Regions from separate parts of the Arsenophonus nasoniae genome, predicted to be linked through region 3. Evidence: riboswitches for the same ligand, from Rfam matches in the RefSeq annotation. Region 3 holds a riboswitch; each other region holds the start of a gene.
The links. A riboswitch is a leader RNA that binds a small molecule or an ion and turns the genes downstream of it on or off. The one in region 3 is predicted to bind magnesium.
Positions count from the first base shown of each region.

Region 1: another riboswitch for magnesium. It lies ahead of ArsFIN_RS17230 (porin); the one in region 3 lies ahead of ArsFIN_RS02350 (magnesium transporter).
Region 2: another riboswitch for magnesium. It lies ahead of ArsFIN_RS15075 (magnesium transporter); the one in region 3 lies ahead of ArsFIN_RS02350 (magnesium transporter).

Region 1 covers NZ_CP038613.1:3,404,072-3,409,841, reverse strand. The annotation lists gene ArsFIN_RS17235 (LysR family transcriptional regulator) at 531-1,280, shown strand; gene ArsFIN_RS26530 (hypothetical protein) at 1,285-1,452, shown strand; M-box (ykoK) riboswitch at 1,607-1,776, shown strand; gene ArsFIN_RS17230 (porin) at 2,048-3,109, shown strand; gene ArsFIN_RS17225 (lysozyme inhibitor LprI family protein) at 3,228-3,644, opposite strand; gene potE (putrescine-ornithine antiporter) at 3,878-5,209, opposite strand; gene speF (ornithine decarboxylase SpeF) at 5,286-5,770, opposite strand, start outside.
Region 2 covers NZ_CP038613.1:2,983,059-2,988,828, forward strand. The annotation lists gene metK (methionine adenosyltransferase) at 391-1,551, shown strand; gene ArsFIN_RS15070 (SprT family zinc-dependent metalloprotease) at 1,735-2,241, shown strand; gene ArsFIN_RS15075 (magnesium transporter) at 2,268-3,332, opposite strand; M-box (ykoK) riboswitch at 3,405-3,577, opposite strand; gene ArsFIN_RS15080 (DUF6694 family lipoprotein) at 3,749-4,096, opposite strand; gene ArsFIN_RS15085 (YceI family protein) at 4,394-4,972, opposite strand; gene ArsFIN_RS15090 (hypothetical protein) at 5,112-5,570, shown strand; partial or broken gene ArsFIN_RS15095 (IS91 family transposase) at 5,580-5,770, shown strand, end outside.
Region 3 covers NZ_CP038613.1:499,176-504,945, forward strand. The annotation lists gene ArsFIN_RS02345 (MFS transporter) at 297-1,481, opposite strand; gene ArsFIN_RS02350 (magnesium transporter) at 1,856-2,794, opposite strand; M-box (ykoK) riboswitch at 2,927-3,096, opposite strand; gene ArsFIN_RS02355 (DedA family protein) at 3,363-3,887, opposite strand; gene fruA (PTS fructose transporter subunit IIBC) at 4,315-5,770, opposite strand, start outside.

The DNA of each region.
Region 1 (5,770 bases), 970 kb from region 3:
ATAGCACATAAAAATCAGATAAATTTAGGTTAAGTGAAACATTGTTCTATGGTATGGCTTATTGGGCTTAATTTTAATTTCCCCTAATTAGGCGTAAAATTTTATTGCTTAGTTGCTAGCAACTTTTTTATTAACTAATAATTTATGTAAATATAGTTAATATAAGTTATAGAAATATTTTATTAATTTAAAGAACTATATATTAATTAAATGCTGCTAATCTTTTATTATTTTCATTTATTATAAAATTAAAAATTTCTAGTGATTATTGAAGAGTTAAATAAATAGAGTTTAAACAGAAATAAATTGAATTTGATTTTGCATTGCTATTTAGTTGAAATACTAAGGTATTGCTATCAGCGATACCTAACGTTTTACAAAAATGAAATTTATATATATTAAATATACTATTAAAAATTTAGTTGCAGAAAAATATTTGTTAATGTCTGATTATCATAATATTTTATTATAAATTGTTAGAAATTGATTTCAGGTAATATATATTCAATAAAACAGACAGCGGAGCAGTAATGAAAAAATTTTTACCTCAATTAGAAAATAAAATGCTGATGGCGTTTGTCGCTGCTGCTGAGTCAGGTAATTTTTTACAGGCAGGGATATTATTAAATAAGTCTAAAACGACAATTAGTCGTTGGATAAATGAACTTGAGATTATATTAGGCTATACGTTATTTGATAAACGCGCGAATGGCTCTGTTTTGGATATAAATAGTAATGGTAAACTTTTATTGCCAAAGGTGAAAATGTTTTTGTTATCTTTACAAAAATTAGAAAAATTTTCTTTCGCGTTAAATAACAATAAAGAGCCTGCGGCCATTAGATTAGCATTTAATCAACTGATTCCTGAAGAGGCGATTGCTGATGTAGTATTAAAATTAAAGAAAGAATTTCCCGCTGTTGAAATACATATTGTTCATGCGGATTTATTTGATGTTGAATTTACCCTTAATAGTAATAAAGCGGATTTTGTTTTAGGTTTGCAATGTGTTGAGATATATAACAATATTAATGCGCAAGTTGTTGGTGATATTCAAATGATGTTAGTGGCAGATCCAGCCCACCCTTTGGCGAAAGAACAACAGGTCAATAGTTTGTCTTTATCTTCTGAAACAGTCATTTATCCTTCATTGCAAGGTAAAGTCGATGATGAGCGATATCATTTCCTGCCTTATTCAGAAATGATGTTAACCACTGATTATTATTCGTGTGTGAAATTGGCAGAAAAAGGATTAGGTATTACTTATTACTTATATTCCTGACCATATGGCTATTAATTCTATTTTGACAAAAAAATTAAAAGAGGTAAAAGTTGATAAAAATGAAGTCAATAATATCCATTCATTAATGCTATATTACCGTGCAGATTATCGTTATTTTGCCATATCTGCCATTTTAAGTTCAGGATTAAAAGAGTGGTTTGGTTATCATTAAGTGATGAGCACCGTTTGGTATTCAATTGATCTAACGACTCGTTGCTGGGTTTTATCGTAAAGTGGCTAACATAATTAAATAAAACATAAACAAACTAGCAATGGGATATTTTTTCCCCATTCTTTACGCATATAATACGCGCTCATTCGAAAGTGTTATATCTCGTTAGGCGAGGCTCCTATACAAACACAAGTTGCTGATCTCACGACGTCGAGAGACGCCCAAGGTTAGGACAAGGCAGATCGGATTAAGGTTTGCCTCAAAGTAACTTCCTATCATAGGATACGTTGTATAGTGCTAAAACTAAGACGATTGGGATAGTGTTCTATGCTCTTTCATCTGGTTGCCCCTATATATGAGATTTATTATAGGGTATCTATATGTTGCTATTTTTGACATTCAGCGAGCAAAGTATTTTCTTAGCTAGATTTAGCTATATCTCTCTTCTTTCTCCCATACCGATAAATTAATTGTTTATTTTATTGGGTTAAAACAGCATTAAGTGATTATCTAACATCACTAATCAGCTGTGTATATTTAAAATATTTTTATGATGACCAGTTCATCAATTTTACTATGTCTTGAGATAAGTATTATGTTTTCTTTTATTAAAAATAAATCGACCAGTTTAATTTTTTTCTGTTTTTATATTCCCGGGGCTATGGCAGCAGACGTTTATGATAAGCAAGGTAATCGAATAGCGGTTAATGGTGAGATTGAATCTAAACTAATGAATTCAAAAGATAAGGATCAAGATGGTAATGAAATAAAGGTAAAACTGGGTTTAGAGTTAGATAGTCAGTTTACCAATTCTGCTAGTGGTTTTGCCAAATTTGAACATGAGATAGAACTGCATGGCGCAGAAGGGGACAAAAGTAATGAATCAAAGAATAATTTAGCTTTTGCTGGCTTAAAATATGTTACTCACCATATCGATTATGGTCGTAATTATGGTGTTATTTATGATGTCGCTGCTTATACCGATGGATTATCGCTTTTTGACGGTGATTTCTTTTCTGATAGTGATATTTCAACCACCAAAGAGGCGAGTAATTTGCTGACTTATCGGCAAACTGATTTTTTTAATTTAGTAAAGGGACTCAATTTTGCTTTGCAGTATCAAGGCAAAAATAGTCATGATGAGGTTCAGCATCAAAATGGTGAGGGGTGGGGAGCCAGTGTTAGTTATCACTTTACGGATAATTTGCAAGCAACCCTGGCCTATTTTTATTCCAACCGAACCCAACAGCAACAGCAGATCCGGCCGGGTAAATCGGCGGAAATATGGGCGATGGGTTTCAATTATGACGCTGAACCGGTCAAATTTGCTGGTTTATATTCCGAAAGCCGCAATATTCATTTCCACGAAGTCGATGATAATGTGGTGATCTTTGGTAAAGTTAGTACCCTCGAGTTGCTTTCTTCCTATACTTTTGCATCTGGTTTAGAGCCGGGAGTGGCTTATTTTTATTCACGGGCTAATAAGCAAGTGGATGTGGTTAACTATTTTAATATTTTTACTAACTATAATTTTAACGATAATTTCAAAGCTTACGCTGCTTATAAGGTTAATTTATTGAGAAATAGCCAACGGGGTAACGAATTAGAGATAGCGCGCGATAATGTTATTGGGGTAGGGATGACTTATAGTTTCTAAACTTTATCACTATTGGGAGCGGATTTTCTATTATCTTGCATCTTAATTGTTAGTTATGTGTGTCGTTAGCTATTTAATGACACACATAACTAAATTTATTTTTATTAACCAATGGTTATTAATTACCGATTTCAGTGCTTGTTCTTAATTTGGTTAATTCCAACGCTTTATTTTTCGTTAACTCAATTTTGTTGGCCATCGCGGCGATCCCCCAATAGGTTCCTTGCTGAGTATCATAAAAGCGGTTAATCGCTTCTAAGTTAAGATCGCGATATTTTATCCATGCCAATTGTGATTTTTTCAATGCAGTTTTGAATCTTGAGCTCAACTTTTTATCGGCGATTAATAATTGATATTGCTTGTTCAATTCGTTATCCCATAACTTTAATGCATTTTGGTAACAATCAACGCTATCAAGCGTTGATACCGTTGTTGGTTTCGCTAAACATTGTTCCAACGTTTGATCGATATTAATGCTATCGGCTAGCACCAATTTACTGATAAATAACATGATAACTATGGTTAATTTTTTCATGGCATCAACTCAAATGGTTTATCGGCATTAATAATATATAAGTATATAGGACAAGGTTGCTGGTTGAGATATAAATGTCGGTCGATTATCAATATTACGATTTAGTCTGAATAAAAGAATAATTATTCTTCATTAGGTAAATTATTGTCCTCATGTTAGGTTGCTAATTTAGGCTGCCTCAACTAGCTCCTCATCGAGTGACGATGAGGAGAAAGCGAGTCAATAATATTGAGCTAGTATTTGCTACTTATGTTTTGATTATTTTCCATTTCGAAACGTGGTGAAACGAAGCCATAGAGTGTCCAGCCTAGGAATGTTGCTAGTGCGCCCCACATAACGGCATCTTCTCCAGAGGAGTACAAGGCATAGAAACTATAGGCGGCACCAATAAAAGCAATAATATTAGCCATTTTTGCTTTCTGTGGCTCAACATTAGCCACTTTTTGTAAGATGATCATGGTGGCCATAGAAAGAATATAAGGGATAATATTAGTGACAACCGCTAGGTTAACTAATACATTAAATTGTTTATTTAATGATGGACTAATGGTCATTAGTGCTAAACCAGATTGGATAATGACAATAGTCAGCATACCTTTAATCGGTGCTTCTGCTTTATTGACAGCGGAGAAAAGTTTTGGAAAGTAGCCAGCATCCGATGATGATTTAAATACTTGCGCAATCGTAAACTGCCAACCCAGTAGGGAGCCACAACATGACATGATCATTAGCGCCATGATGACTTTACCGATAGTGGGATTAAATATTTGTGCGAAGGCTAAACCAAAAGGGGCTGTGGAGTTAGCTAAGTCTATATTTGGCACAATACCGGCTATGACATTGGTGGAAACAATATAGATTACCGCTGCGCCTAGTGTGCCGCCTAATACGGCAATAGGAACATTTTTCTCTGGGTTATCAACGGCTTCACTATTTGCACAAGCCGATTCCATGCCGAGAAATGCCCATAGTGTCATAGCAATTGAGGAGCCAACGGCCTGAAAAAATGGAAAATTGTGTGGGTTCCAGGAGTGGATATATAGGTCGGCTTTGAACCAGTACCAGCCAATAATGGAGATGCCCATAACGGGAATAATAACCCCCCAAACGGTAATACTACTTATCTGACCCGAGATGTGTGCCCCACCAAAGTTAGCAATGGTACATATCCATAATACGGCGATGGTAGCGATACAGATAACCAATGGACTTAAGTTTACCCCAAATAATTCTGCTCCATACCCAACCGCAGAGATAGCAATTGCTACGTTAGCAATTAATAGTGAGATCCCATAGGTATAGTTAGCCATAAAGTTGCCGGATTTACCAAAGGTATATTCAGCGTAACCACCCATTCCGCCACTGCGGCGGCTGTACATGCCACACTTTGAGAAAGCGTAAGCCAGTGCCATCGAGCCGATGGCTGTAACGATCCATGAAAGAATCGATATGGTGCCAACTTCTGCTAACTTGGTCGGTAACATAATAATACCTGAGCCCATCATATTCACCGTAGTCAATATGGTTAGCTGTAGCACACTCATTTTATTTTTAGATACCTGCATTTTTTTCTCTCTTTACTTATGAGAAATTTAAGTTATTTAATCGGTAAAAATTTACTGATTGTAGAGTTGTGCATAACTATTTAATCGCATAGCCATAAGCACGTTTGCGGCCATCAGCATCGGTTTGCAGATATACGCCTTGTAGTTCAGGTGAAAAACCTGGGAACTGATTGATCCCTTCTTCTAACGCCAGAAAATAATTTTGCACCGCCCCGCCCCAGACTTCTCCTGGCACAACACACAGTACGCCTGGTGGGTAAGGTAGCGCGCCTTCGGCTGCAATTCGACCGGCGATGTTTTCAATCGCAATCAATTCGACCTGGCCGCGTACAAACTGGATATTGGCTGCTTGCGGTAACATGTTGACGGCTGGAAAATGCGCTTGACGAAACATCTCTTTTTGGAGCTGCTTTACGTTCAATTTGGCATATAAGTTATGCATCTCTTGGCATAGCTGACGCAGGGTATAGTGCTGATAGCGTTGTTGGTTGCTACGGTAGAGTGTCGGTAAAACGTCAGCTAATGGGGCGTCGATTTCTAGTAAATGTTCAAAACGGGCAA
Region 2 (5,770 bases), 1.4 Mb from region 3:
CAGACATTAAGCTGTGATAATTGGTAATTTGCTATTTGCTGATAATGGAACATTACCCATTCACCTCAAAATATGGCTTAAGAACATTCAATCTCAGAACGTAACCATTTTAAATTGAGAAGTAGCATCAATATCGATACTACCGCATAACGCTGATGAGAAAAAAAGTTCATCAGTTATCGCGCTGTTTATACCTCTATTAAAAGAAAAATGCAAAATCAAATTGAATAAAACATCAACAAATTTATCTCTATTTTGCGAATCCGTTTTTTAACGATAAACAAATATAAAAAACCGCTAGCCATAGCGCCAAATTAACATTAAAATGGACGTCTGGATGGTAATACATCTAATTCAGTTTCTCCGAATTTTTAAGGTAATAAAACATCTATGACCACACATCTTTTCACTTCTGAATCAGTCTCAGAAGGTCATCCTGATAAAATTGCTGACCAAATTTCAGACGCAGTTCTCGATGCAATTCTTGAACAAGATCCAAATGCACGCGTTGCCTGTGAAACCTATGTAAAAACAGGTATGGTAATGGTTGGCGGTGAAATTACGACCAGCGCCTGGGTAGATATAGAAGAAATTACGCGGCGTACAATACGCGAAATCGGCTATACCAGCTCCGATATGGGCTTTGATGCCAACTCCTGTGCTGTTATCAGTGCAATTGGCAAACAATCGCCTGATATTAATCAAGGCGTAGATCGCGCAAATCCTTCGGAACAAGGCGCTGGCGATCAAGGGATCATGTTTGGCTATGCTAATAACGAAACCGATGTTCTTATGCCGGCGCCAATTACTTATGCCCACCGCTTAGTGGAACGGCAAGCTGAAATGCGAAAAAATGGTACTTTGCCCTGGTTACGCCCAGATGCTAAAAGTCAAATTACTTTCCAATATGAAAATAATAAAATAGTGGGCATTGATACCATTGTCTTATCTACGCAGCATGCTGAGGAAATTAAACAAAACACCTTATCAGAAGCCGTAATGGACGAAATTATTAAGCCAGTATTACCGACAGAATGGCTCCACAAAAATACCAAATATTTTATTAATCCCACAGGTCGTTTTGTTATAGGTGGCCCAATGGGCGATTGTGGCTTAACCGGCCGTAAAATTATCGTCGATACTTATGGTGGCATGGCTCGCCATGGTGGTGGTGCTTTTTCTGGTAAAGATCCCTCTAAAGTCGATCGTTCTGCTGCCTATGCAGCGCGCTATGTAGCAAAGAATATTGTTGCCGCAGGACTGGCTGATCGCTGTGAAATTCAAATTTCTTATGCAATTGGTATCGCTGAACCAACATCCATCATGATCGAAACTTTCGGTACAGAAAAAATAGCCAATGACACGCTTGTTCATTTAGTACATGAAATTTTTGATCTACGTCCCTATGGTCTAGTGAAAATGCTCAATTTATTACAACCTATTTACCGTCAAACCGCAGCATATGGACATTTTGGCCGTTCTCAATTTCCATGGGAAAAAACAGATAAAGTTGCTGAACTTCGTGCAGCCGCAGGTTTAACTAACGAGTAGTCGATTTTATCTTGTTAAAACAGCAAAGGGACAGTTAGATAACTCTCCCTTTTGCTGTTTTAGATCTAGATAAAAATAACAATTGGTTATTGAATTTTTCCAATACTTATTTAATAAAGACCATAATAAATTAATTTCTTTTATTCTGAGCTGACTCTTTGTCCATTTAACTATGTTAATAATATGAAATCACAGCGAGTACCGATCGCTTTACAACAGATTGTCATGCGAGTATTGCGCAACAAACTGGCTACAGCGAGTACTAAATTGGAAAAAACCTTTACAGAACCATTGATCAATTACCGACAGCGAGGAACCATTGCCGGTAGTGCCCATCTACAAGCATGGGAAATTCGGCTTAACCCGATTTTACTGATTGAAAATGGTGAGATTTTTATCAATCAAGTTATTCCCCATGAGTTAGCCCACTTATTGGTTTATCACTGTTTTGGTAAAACAGCCCCGCATGGTAAAGAATGGAAATGGATGATGGCCGTGATCCTGGAAGTTCTACCGCAGACAACACATCAGTTTGCTTTAACCTCTATTCGTAAGCAGATCTTTCATTACCATTGCCAGTGCGACCTATCACATCAATTAACCCTACGCCGGCACAACAAAATCCAACACGGTAAAGGGGAGTATATTTGCAAAAAATGTGGTCAATATCTCGTTTGGCAAAATCAATAGGAGAGCAATTCACTCTCCCTGATTGATCAAGCTAAATCAGTCATAATCAACTTCGCAATTTCAAAGTAAATAATTAATCCTGTGCCATCTATAAAAGTAGCAATAAAAGGCGCAGAAACAATAGCAGGATCAATATTCAATCGTTTTAGTACCATTGGAATAATAGAAGAAACGATCGCACTCCATACAGTAATTGCCATCATAGTCAAACCAACAACAAGGGTAACTTGATAGCCAACATCCAGGATCCAAGCACGAAATATGCCAACACAACCTATCGTTAATGCCACTAAAAAGGACGTAGATATCTCTTTTTTAAGCACTGCACCTAGATTACGTAAACTCACTTCTCCTAGCGCCATTGCCCTAACTAAAGTAGAAGTTATTTGAGTACCACTATTGCCACCAGTGCCAATTAATAAGGGAATAAAAAAAGCTAATGAAATAGCCGATTCCAGCTGATCGGAAAAAGCTTTCAATACTGTACCAGTATAAGCTTCAGCCACAAATAACATCAATAACCAAACAACGCGTTTACGCCATAATGTTATTGGGCTGGTTGACATATAAGGCACTTCTAAAGGTAGAGTTGCTCCTTGCAGGTGGGCATCTTGGGTGTTCTCATCCTCAATTAATTCAGCGATATCTTGCGCGCGCAATACCCCTTTTAGTTTAGAAAACTCCACAACCGGAATAGAATCAACATCACAATGATTAAGTAGAGCAAAAACCTCTTCACGTGATTGTTCTGGTGAAACAGAAAAGAAATCACGTCGCATAATATCTGAGACTAGTAGTTCATCCGATGAGGTTAATAATGTTTTCATCAATAACAGACCATTTAGATATTTATCTTTATCAATAACATAAAGATAAGTCGGGATCTGATCGCCGGTAAGTATATTAGCCAGATTATTTTTAATAGCAGCAACAGAATCATTCATAGAAACAGCGATATAGGATTGACTCATATAAGCACTAACTTTTACTTCATCAAAATTATTATGCTGCTGCTCATTGAAATTTTCTGCATGACTATTTGCCGGACACACCACACTGGGTGCCGTTTTTTGTAGGGATGTTAACTTCATTTTCGAAACCCTATCACTGTTATAAACTGCAAACAGTTCTCAAATAGGGGCAAAACCAGATGCGAGAATATTAAGCTATCTCAACGTCTCAGTTTTAGCACTATACAACGTATCCTGCAACCAGCAGGAAGTTACATGGGGATACACCTTGACTCGATATATCCTGTCCTGATCTTGGGCGTCTCTCGACGTCGTCAGATCAGCAACCTATGTTTGTATAGGAGCCTCGCCTAACGAGATACTGCACCGTGCTTAATATTAAAATTAATATTAACTCGGGCAGATTATAATGAAGCTAAATAACTTTTCCAATTATAGTGTTACTTATGGTTTAGTTTTTGTTTAAGTTGATAAATAATAGAATCGATCAGCTAAATTAATAAACGAAAATATATTTAAAATCGTAAGTTATTTAATTAAAAAAGCAAATGTTCATCAAACGCCAGACGATCTATTTTTATCTTTTTTGCTTCATTAATAACTTGTTCTGCTGTTTTACCATCTAAGGTGCGGCAAATCCGTTTTTCCAATGCTCTTGAAGCAGCTCTTTCACCAAGTTGACGATATTCATCAAAATTAATACTATTAAACATAGTAATATCAATAGCTTCATCAAATTGCTGCTGTTTTTCAAAAGAGAGAGAATCTCGTACTTCAGCAATAGAAGAACGTAATAATTGCTTATTTTTGCCATTTAGTTTTAATTGTTGTTCACAACCCAGCAACAAAAAACTGATGAAGAAAATTAATAGATTAAATCTCATTATATAACGCCCTTCTCTCTGTTTTTAATTATCAGCATAGCAAAATTAAAACCAATAAACTTGAGTATAATGAAAATTTAAAGAGAATAATTGTAAAAAAAATTTTCATATTGCTGGTGAAAATTAACAGCAATACCTTATTGCTTATTAGTTGTTACAGAGTAAAAATAAAATTTAAATACAATCAAGTTACTATTCATTAAATAGCCATAAATTAAAATAGTTTATTTAATATACTGTTATTTTTTCAAAATAATTGAAAGAGCCAATACAGGCTCTTTCGATATTACTTTTATTTTATGGTAATTTAACACCTTCAAGAGAAATAATAAGTTCAGCTTCTTGCGATTTAGGCCCGAGATCTTTTTGAAAATTAAAATCTTTCAATTTAATTTTTCCAGTTGCCTCAAAACCTACACGATAGCCCCCCCATGGATCGTCACCTTTTCCGATTAAGATAGCATTAAGTACTAATGGTTTTGTTACCCCATTTAACGTCAATTGCCCCTCTATATGATAAGCACCCTTGACTTGACTGACCTTAGTGGAAATAAAAGTTGCCTCAGGATATTTTTTTACATTAAAAAAATCGGCACTACGCAAATGTTTATCGCGTTCTGCATGATTAGTATCAATGCTTGCAGTATTGATCACCACCTTGACTTGATCATTTTGTGGATTTTTTTCATCAAAGGTGAAACTACCGGTAAAATTCTTAAAACTACCATAAACCCAACTGTAACCTAAATGTTGGATGCGAAACTGAATAAAAGCATGTTGACCTTCATTATCAATTTTATAATTTGCGGCTATTGCTGAATTAATGCTCAATAGCAAAATTGTGGTGACTAGCGTTAAAAAAATTTTTTTCAACATAACTATCTCCAATAAGTTAGTTTCTTGAACGTAGCACGCTACGCGTGAGCGGCGCAGCGGTGCTGCTTCGGGGATGTTAATGAGTTGAGTACTGTTTTATACTCTGCAGTAGGTTAATTTTTTTCAGGGATTCATCTCGATGGCTCGCAATAAATCTCCCAGAAAGCGTAAACCGGTTAAATCAGGCAGGCTGCCCGTCACTTCACGTGCCACAGCGCCTGTTTATCCGAAACGTTTTATGATCTCTCTCCCACCCGAAAATGATGATGACAGACCGCCTGAATTTTTTTATGACACCCTAAAAGAAGCCATACGCCACTGCGTCCGACTCGGCCCCCAATTTTTTCTCGACACGCAGTATTACCCGCCGCTAGTCACGATTATCAGGGGTTTTGAACAACGCCAAGACCAAGCTGATGACGCTGGATACGACTACACTGAGGGGGGAATAACTGAAAGTCTGCCTGCCGATGAATTCATCACCTATACGGAGCTAGGAATAATCCCTGTTTCCTTTGAACCCTGGGATAAACACACCGATAACTGGGCTGACGAATCTGACAATTTCTGTTTCTTTGGCAAGATGCCCATAAGGTAATTGAGTCAGATGTATATCCCTCGTCCTGCTAAACTACTTTTCACCATTGATGACGGTTGGAATAAATTCCTCGAAAAATACGGCGATAGCGTTAGTTCGTGGACGAGTTTATCTGTGGAGCGCATGCTTGCCTGCGGCACTTGTGCCATGGGTGTCCGGCGCTATTGTTGCGCTTCGTCTGATTGTTCTCACAGCCGTTT
Region 3 (5,770 bases):
CCTTTATGTAATTAAAACATGAAAATATAGGAAATAACGATTAAATACTTTCATAAAAAAACTTTTGCTATTTATTTATAGGATCTAATAAATAACAGACGGGTTGATGAAGAGAGCAAGGTGAATGTTGGCTAAGGATGGCTATTATTTTTATAATGCCTATTTTAAATACGTCAATCGGCTCAGATAGTGTAAGTGTATGATTGGTTAAATATGATCTGGTTATTTCTTTATATTGTCATTGATTGTTGAATGCAGAATTGATCAGTTGAGTTTATCTCAACTGATCAACGAATTTATAATTTTTGAAATTTAGTTAGCATTAACGCCATGCTAGTAACTAAAATTAAAATATAAACCATCCATAGATATAAATTCATTTCAATAAAGAAACTACCTATCCCACCGATGATAGAAGGAATGACTAAGGAAGCTGAACCCATTAACGCTGAGGTTGCTCCCAGGTTATTTTTTTGGCTACTCATTGTTAGATAGGTATATAGAGATTCGAATAATCCACCAGTAAACATAATGATGGCAAAGAATGCAAAGAAAGTGATGGTATTATTTTGGTAGATAAATATAGGAATAAATAAAATTATTAATATTTGCAGTGATCTTAGCCAAATGGATAAAATTTTTGTGGCACTAAATTTCCGTAGCAATTTGCTGGATAAAAATGCGCCTGCCAATAAAAAAAGCCCGATAATAGCCGAGTAGATACCGAATATTGAGGCGCTAGCACCAAATTTGATCATAAAAATAAATGGCGCCGCGGTTACATAACAATAAATTAATGAAAAAGATAAACCAAGTGATAAACAGGGGAAATAGAATTTAGGTTGGCAGGCAATATGTTGATATATATTGCTGGTTTTGCGCCAAGAAAAAGTTGTCCGTTTTTTTACGGTTAACGTTTCAGGAAAAGAAAAAAAGACATAGACAATGGTAATCAAGACGTAGATAAAAATTAAACCGAATATACTGCGCCATCCCCATAAATCATTGATAAAACCGCCAATTAATGGTGACGCAATCGGGACAAAGCCTTCAATCGTAATGATGATGCTATAGAGTAAAGCGGCAATAGTTCCTCGCGAAACGTCACGTACCGCGCTGACTGAGGTGACTAGGGTGATTGAAATGCTTAATCCTTGAATAACACGAATAACAAGGAAAGCTGGTAAACTTTCAGTTTGTGTTAACATGAATGTTGCTGCTGCATAGATAGTTGCACCTGTTAGCATAATTTTGCGGCGACCGATGGCATCGGAAAGCGGACCAAAGATTAATTGCCCTAAGCCGATTGCCAAGGTATAAACCATAATTGAAAGCTGGGTTGATGAGAGACTTTTATTAAATTCTTTTGCGATATCAGGAATCGAGGGCAAATAAGTATCAACCCCTAAAATACCCATCATAGTGAGTAATGCTAAGCCAAAAGTAAAGAAAGACAGCGTTTGTCTGTTAATTTTTTTCATAAATATTTCCCTTAATAGAAAATTTTATTTCAAGCATGCAGGAAAATTTCAGGATCGATATTCAAACGGAGTTGCTGCTAACTAGCAAACTTTTCTATTTTTTGTTGAGCTTTAATTTAGTTTTATCCGGTTTGTTGGTTTTTAAATCGTATTTGATTAAAATCATACAAATCTAGTAAATTAAAATGCATCTACGTTACAGCATGAGCGTTTTAAATTAGTGGCATATTGATGAATAGAAAGCGATAGCTTAAAAAAGCAATCACAATGCGGGAATAAGCTAGCGAATAACTGGACTTTATTTTTTAGGGTAATTTTAATCGGCAGACTTTAATAATCGTAAAGGCTCGGTAACTGACCGAGCCTGTGGTTTGTTATATATTAAGAATAACTTTGGCAATTTCGAAATAAATAATCAGACCCGTACCATCAACTAGCGTTGTGATAAATGGCGCTGAAACTACCGCCGGATCAATGCCATACCTTTTAAGTAGTAGAGGAATGACCGAGGAGACAATGGCTGACCATAGAGTAATACAGATCAGTGACAGACTGACAACGATACAAATATCCCAACCAATATTCATAAAGCTGGCACGTAATATCCCCGCTGCCCCTAAAGTGATGGCGATTAACACTGCAGTTGACATCTCTTTACGCAAGATCAGCCATAAATGACTGATGGAAAGTTCTCCAATCGCCATTGAGCGCACAATCGTTGACGTAATCTGAGTACCACTGTTACCGCCTGTTCCCACTAAAAGTGGAATAAAGAAGGCTAAAGCAATGACCGCCTCTAATTGCTCTTCAAATGATTTAATGACCGTGCTGGTATAGGCTTCCGCAATAAACAGTAAAAGTAACCATACACTGCGTTTTTTCCACAGGGCAAAAGGACTCGTTTGAAGATAAGGTTTATCTAACGGTAAACTACCACCTTGTAGTTGAGCATCTTCGGTTGCATCATCTTCCAATATACGATCAATTTCTCGTTCGCTAAGGGCACCAACTAATACCCCTTTATCTAATACTGGCACCAGATCAAAACCACAGTCATGCAATGATTTTGCTAATTCAGTGCGTTTAACATCTGGGGCAACAAAGAAAAAATTGGGTTTCATCAGTTGGTTGATGCTATCACTATCAGTAGAGTGCTTTAATAGCGATTTTACTGATAAAATACCGATTAATATTTCATTCGTCGTAATGAAAATTTGATTAGTGATACTATTTTCTTCAAGTTTTTCCAGAAAAACTTTTTTTGCTTCAGCAACAGAAATATGTTCTGGTAAAGTCATATAATTCTGTGTCATATATGAAGCGGCAGTTGGGTTTGCCTGGTCAACATGATAGCGAGGTTTAAATGTATTTTGTTGGATAGGTAAAGCCATATAAAAGTCCCCTATAGGTGTTAAAATCTCTCACCGGGGCGAACTAACGTGGGAAGTAGATCCCAACGTTTAGGTTTTAGCTTCTAACAACGTATTCCAAGCGGAAAGTTACTTTTGTAAGACCTTGATTCGATCATACCTGTTTTACCAATACAAGCCTGTCTCCATGCAAGTACGGCAGTAACTTTTGTTTGTTAGGTAGCCTCGCCATAACGAGATCGTTTATTGTATTTCACGTCAACAGTGTTGAACGCCAGCGATTATAAATTTACTTATTTTGATTACAATTTTTTCTTGAAGTTGTTTAGTTAAGATTTAAGAAAGTCAAATTTTAACAGTCAAAAATAAGAAAATATTGTCTTTATTTTATTATAAAGTAAAAGAAATGCTTGTTTGAAATATGAATAGATAAAAATTAGATGGTTTTAATCGAAATATTTTAAAAGTTCTTAACTTTTTGTTTTTACTATTTTAAATAACGCCATTTATATTACATAAATGCTTCTGGTGCGATAATTGAAAATGCGCCTTTAACAATTAAAATAAATACAGCTGCCCAAATAGCAGCTGATAATAAGCAGACGCTATAGACCTTAGTTCGGTTCATTAATAACATGCCGGCAACTAATGGGATCATGTATCTTAATACCGCAATAAAACGAGAGGTAAATAACACAGTTATCCCTTGGTTTTGTAATTTGTTATGGGCATTATCAATAGTTGATTGATAACGACTAAAAAAACGACTAAATAATTTTCTACGGGTTATTTGATTACCCAAATAGTAGGAAATTATTGAACCAATGGTTGCACCTAAAGTAATCGCCAACCAAACTAAACTAATATTTAGTTTTGGCAAACTGGCAGTAATACCCGTTAATAACATAACGGATGCAGGTGGTAGAAAAGAAGATAAAACAACCGTAGATTTGCTAATTGCGATGCTAAATAATATGGTAAATAACCATATTGGATGTAAATTAATCTCTGACCAAAATGCATTTAGATATGTCATAAATTCTTCTGTTTTCATTGTGTTATTTTCTCTTTAGTGAGTTATTTCTGACAAAATAAAAAATATTATAATAATATAATCTATCTATATTAGCGTAAATTAAAGTTATTCAATTGTTGTTATAACAGGATTAACTTTACTAAATTTAAATTCAGTAGTTTATGAGTAAATAAAAATTTTGCCCAAGATAGGCATATGTTAGTTAATGGCTGGGGAAATGGTCAATTGCTTTAGTTAACGATATATTAAATAAATAATATCTTTATTTAGCTAGCAAGCAGAACAGTTATTTAAGCAAGCGTGAATTTTAATTGGCATCAAATCTTAGTGTATCAGTTCGATTTTACCATACTCTCTGCTTAGGTTTGTAAATCGATTACTGATTATTTTTGTCATTAACAATACATTTTTGTTAATGACAAAATAATTAGTTAAGTATTTTTTTATTCAATGAAGTTTCTACTTCGGCTCTTTTTAAATAGGCATATAATATTGCACTAATTAAAGTTCCACACATAATCGCTAGCAGATAAGCAATAATCGGTTGTACCGCTCCAGGAATCAACATAACAAATAGTCCACCATGAGGTGCCATTAGTGTGACATGAAAATACATCGATAATGCACCAGTAATGGCTCCGCCAAGCATACAGATGGGTAATACCCGCATCGGATCACGGGCAGCAAAGGGAATGGCGCCTTCAGAAATAAAACATAGACCTAATATGAACGCTGCTTTACCGCCTTCACGTTCATTAGTTGAAAACTTGTTACGAGCAAACAATGTCGCAAGTCCCATGGCTAAAGGGGGTACCATGCCCGCTGCCATAATGGCTGCCATAGGACCATAAGTTTGGGCACTTAATAAAGCAACACCAAACGCATAAGAGGCTTTGTTAACGGGTCCTCCCATATCTGTACACATCATTGCACCTAAAATAATACCTAAGATAACGGCATTAGTTGTGCCAATATTGGTTAGCCATTCTGTAAGGGAGGTCATTATCCAGGAAACAGGATTACCGATAATATAGATCATAACTAAGCCAGTAATTAATGTGGCGCATAATGGCACTATTAAGATAGGTTTTAGGGACTCCATACTTTTAGGTAATGGAAAGTATTGATTGAGCAATTTGGCGACATAGCCAGCCATAAAACCAGCAATAATACCACCAAGAAAACCGGCATTGGTGCTAACCGCTAGCATGCCACCAACTAATCCAGGTGTTAAGCCGGTTCTGTCAGCAATTGAGTAAGCTATATAACCAGATAAAATGGGTACCATGAGCGCTAAAGCAGAGTGTTTACCAATTTGCATTAATGCTGCAGCTAATGTGCCTGGTTGCTCGGCTGCATCTAAACCAAACATAAAAGAGAGGGCGATACAAAGGCCGCCGGCTACTACCATCGGTAACATGTAAGAAACACCAGTAAGTAGATGACGATAGAGGCCCTGAGTTGTTGTTTTCTTAGTTAAGTTGTCTGAGCTATTTTTTATTTTGTTAGGTTGATAATATTCAGCTTTAGCTAATGCATTATCCATCTCTTGCGCGGTTCTTTTTAAGGCGGCGCTTGTTGAGGTGTGGTAAATCCGTTTACCGGCAAATTTCGCTAAATCAACTTCTATATCAGTGGCAGCAATAATAAAATCGGCATCATTGATCTCTTCTAAGGTAATTTCATTGCCTGTTCCCACCGAACCACGCGTTTCTACTTTGATTTGCCAGCTTCGTTTTTTAGCTTCAATTTCTAAAGCTTCTGCTGCCATAAAAGTATGTGCCACACCAGTAGGACAAGCGGTCACGGCTAAAACACGCTGTTTTTTGGCGATCTTCGGCTTAATAAAATTAGCGTTGTCCACAATAATCGCTTTATTTTCG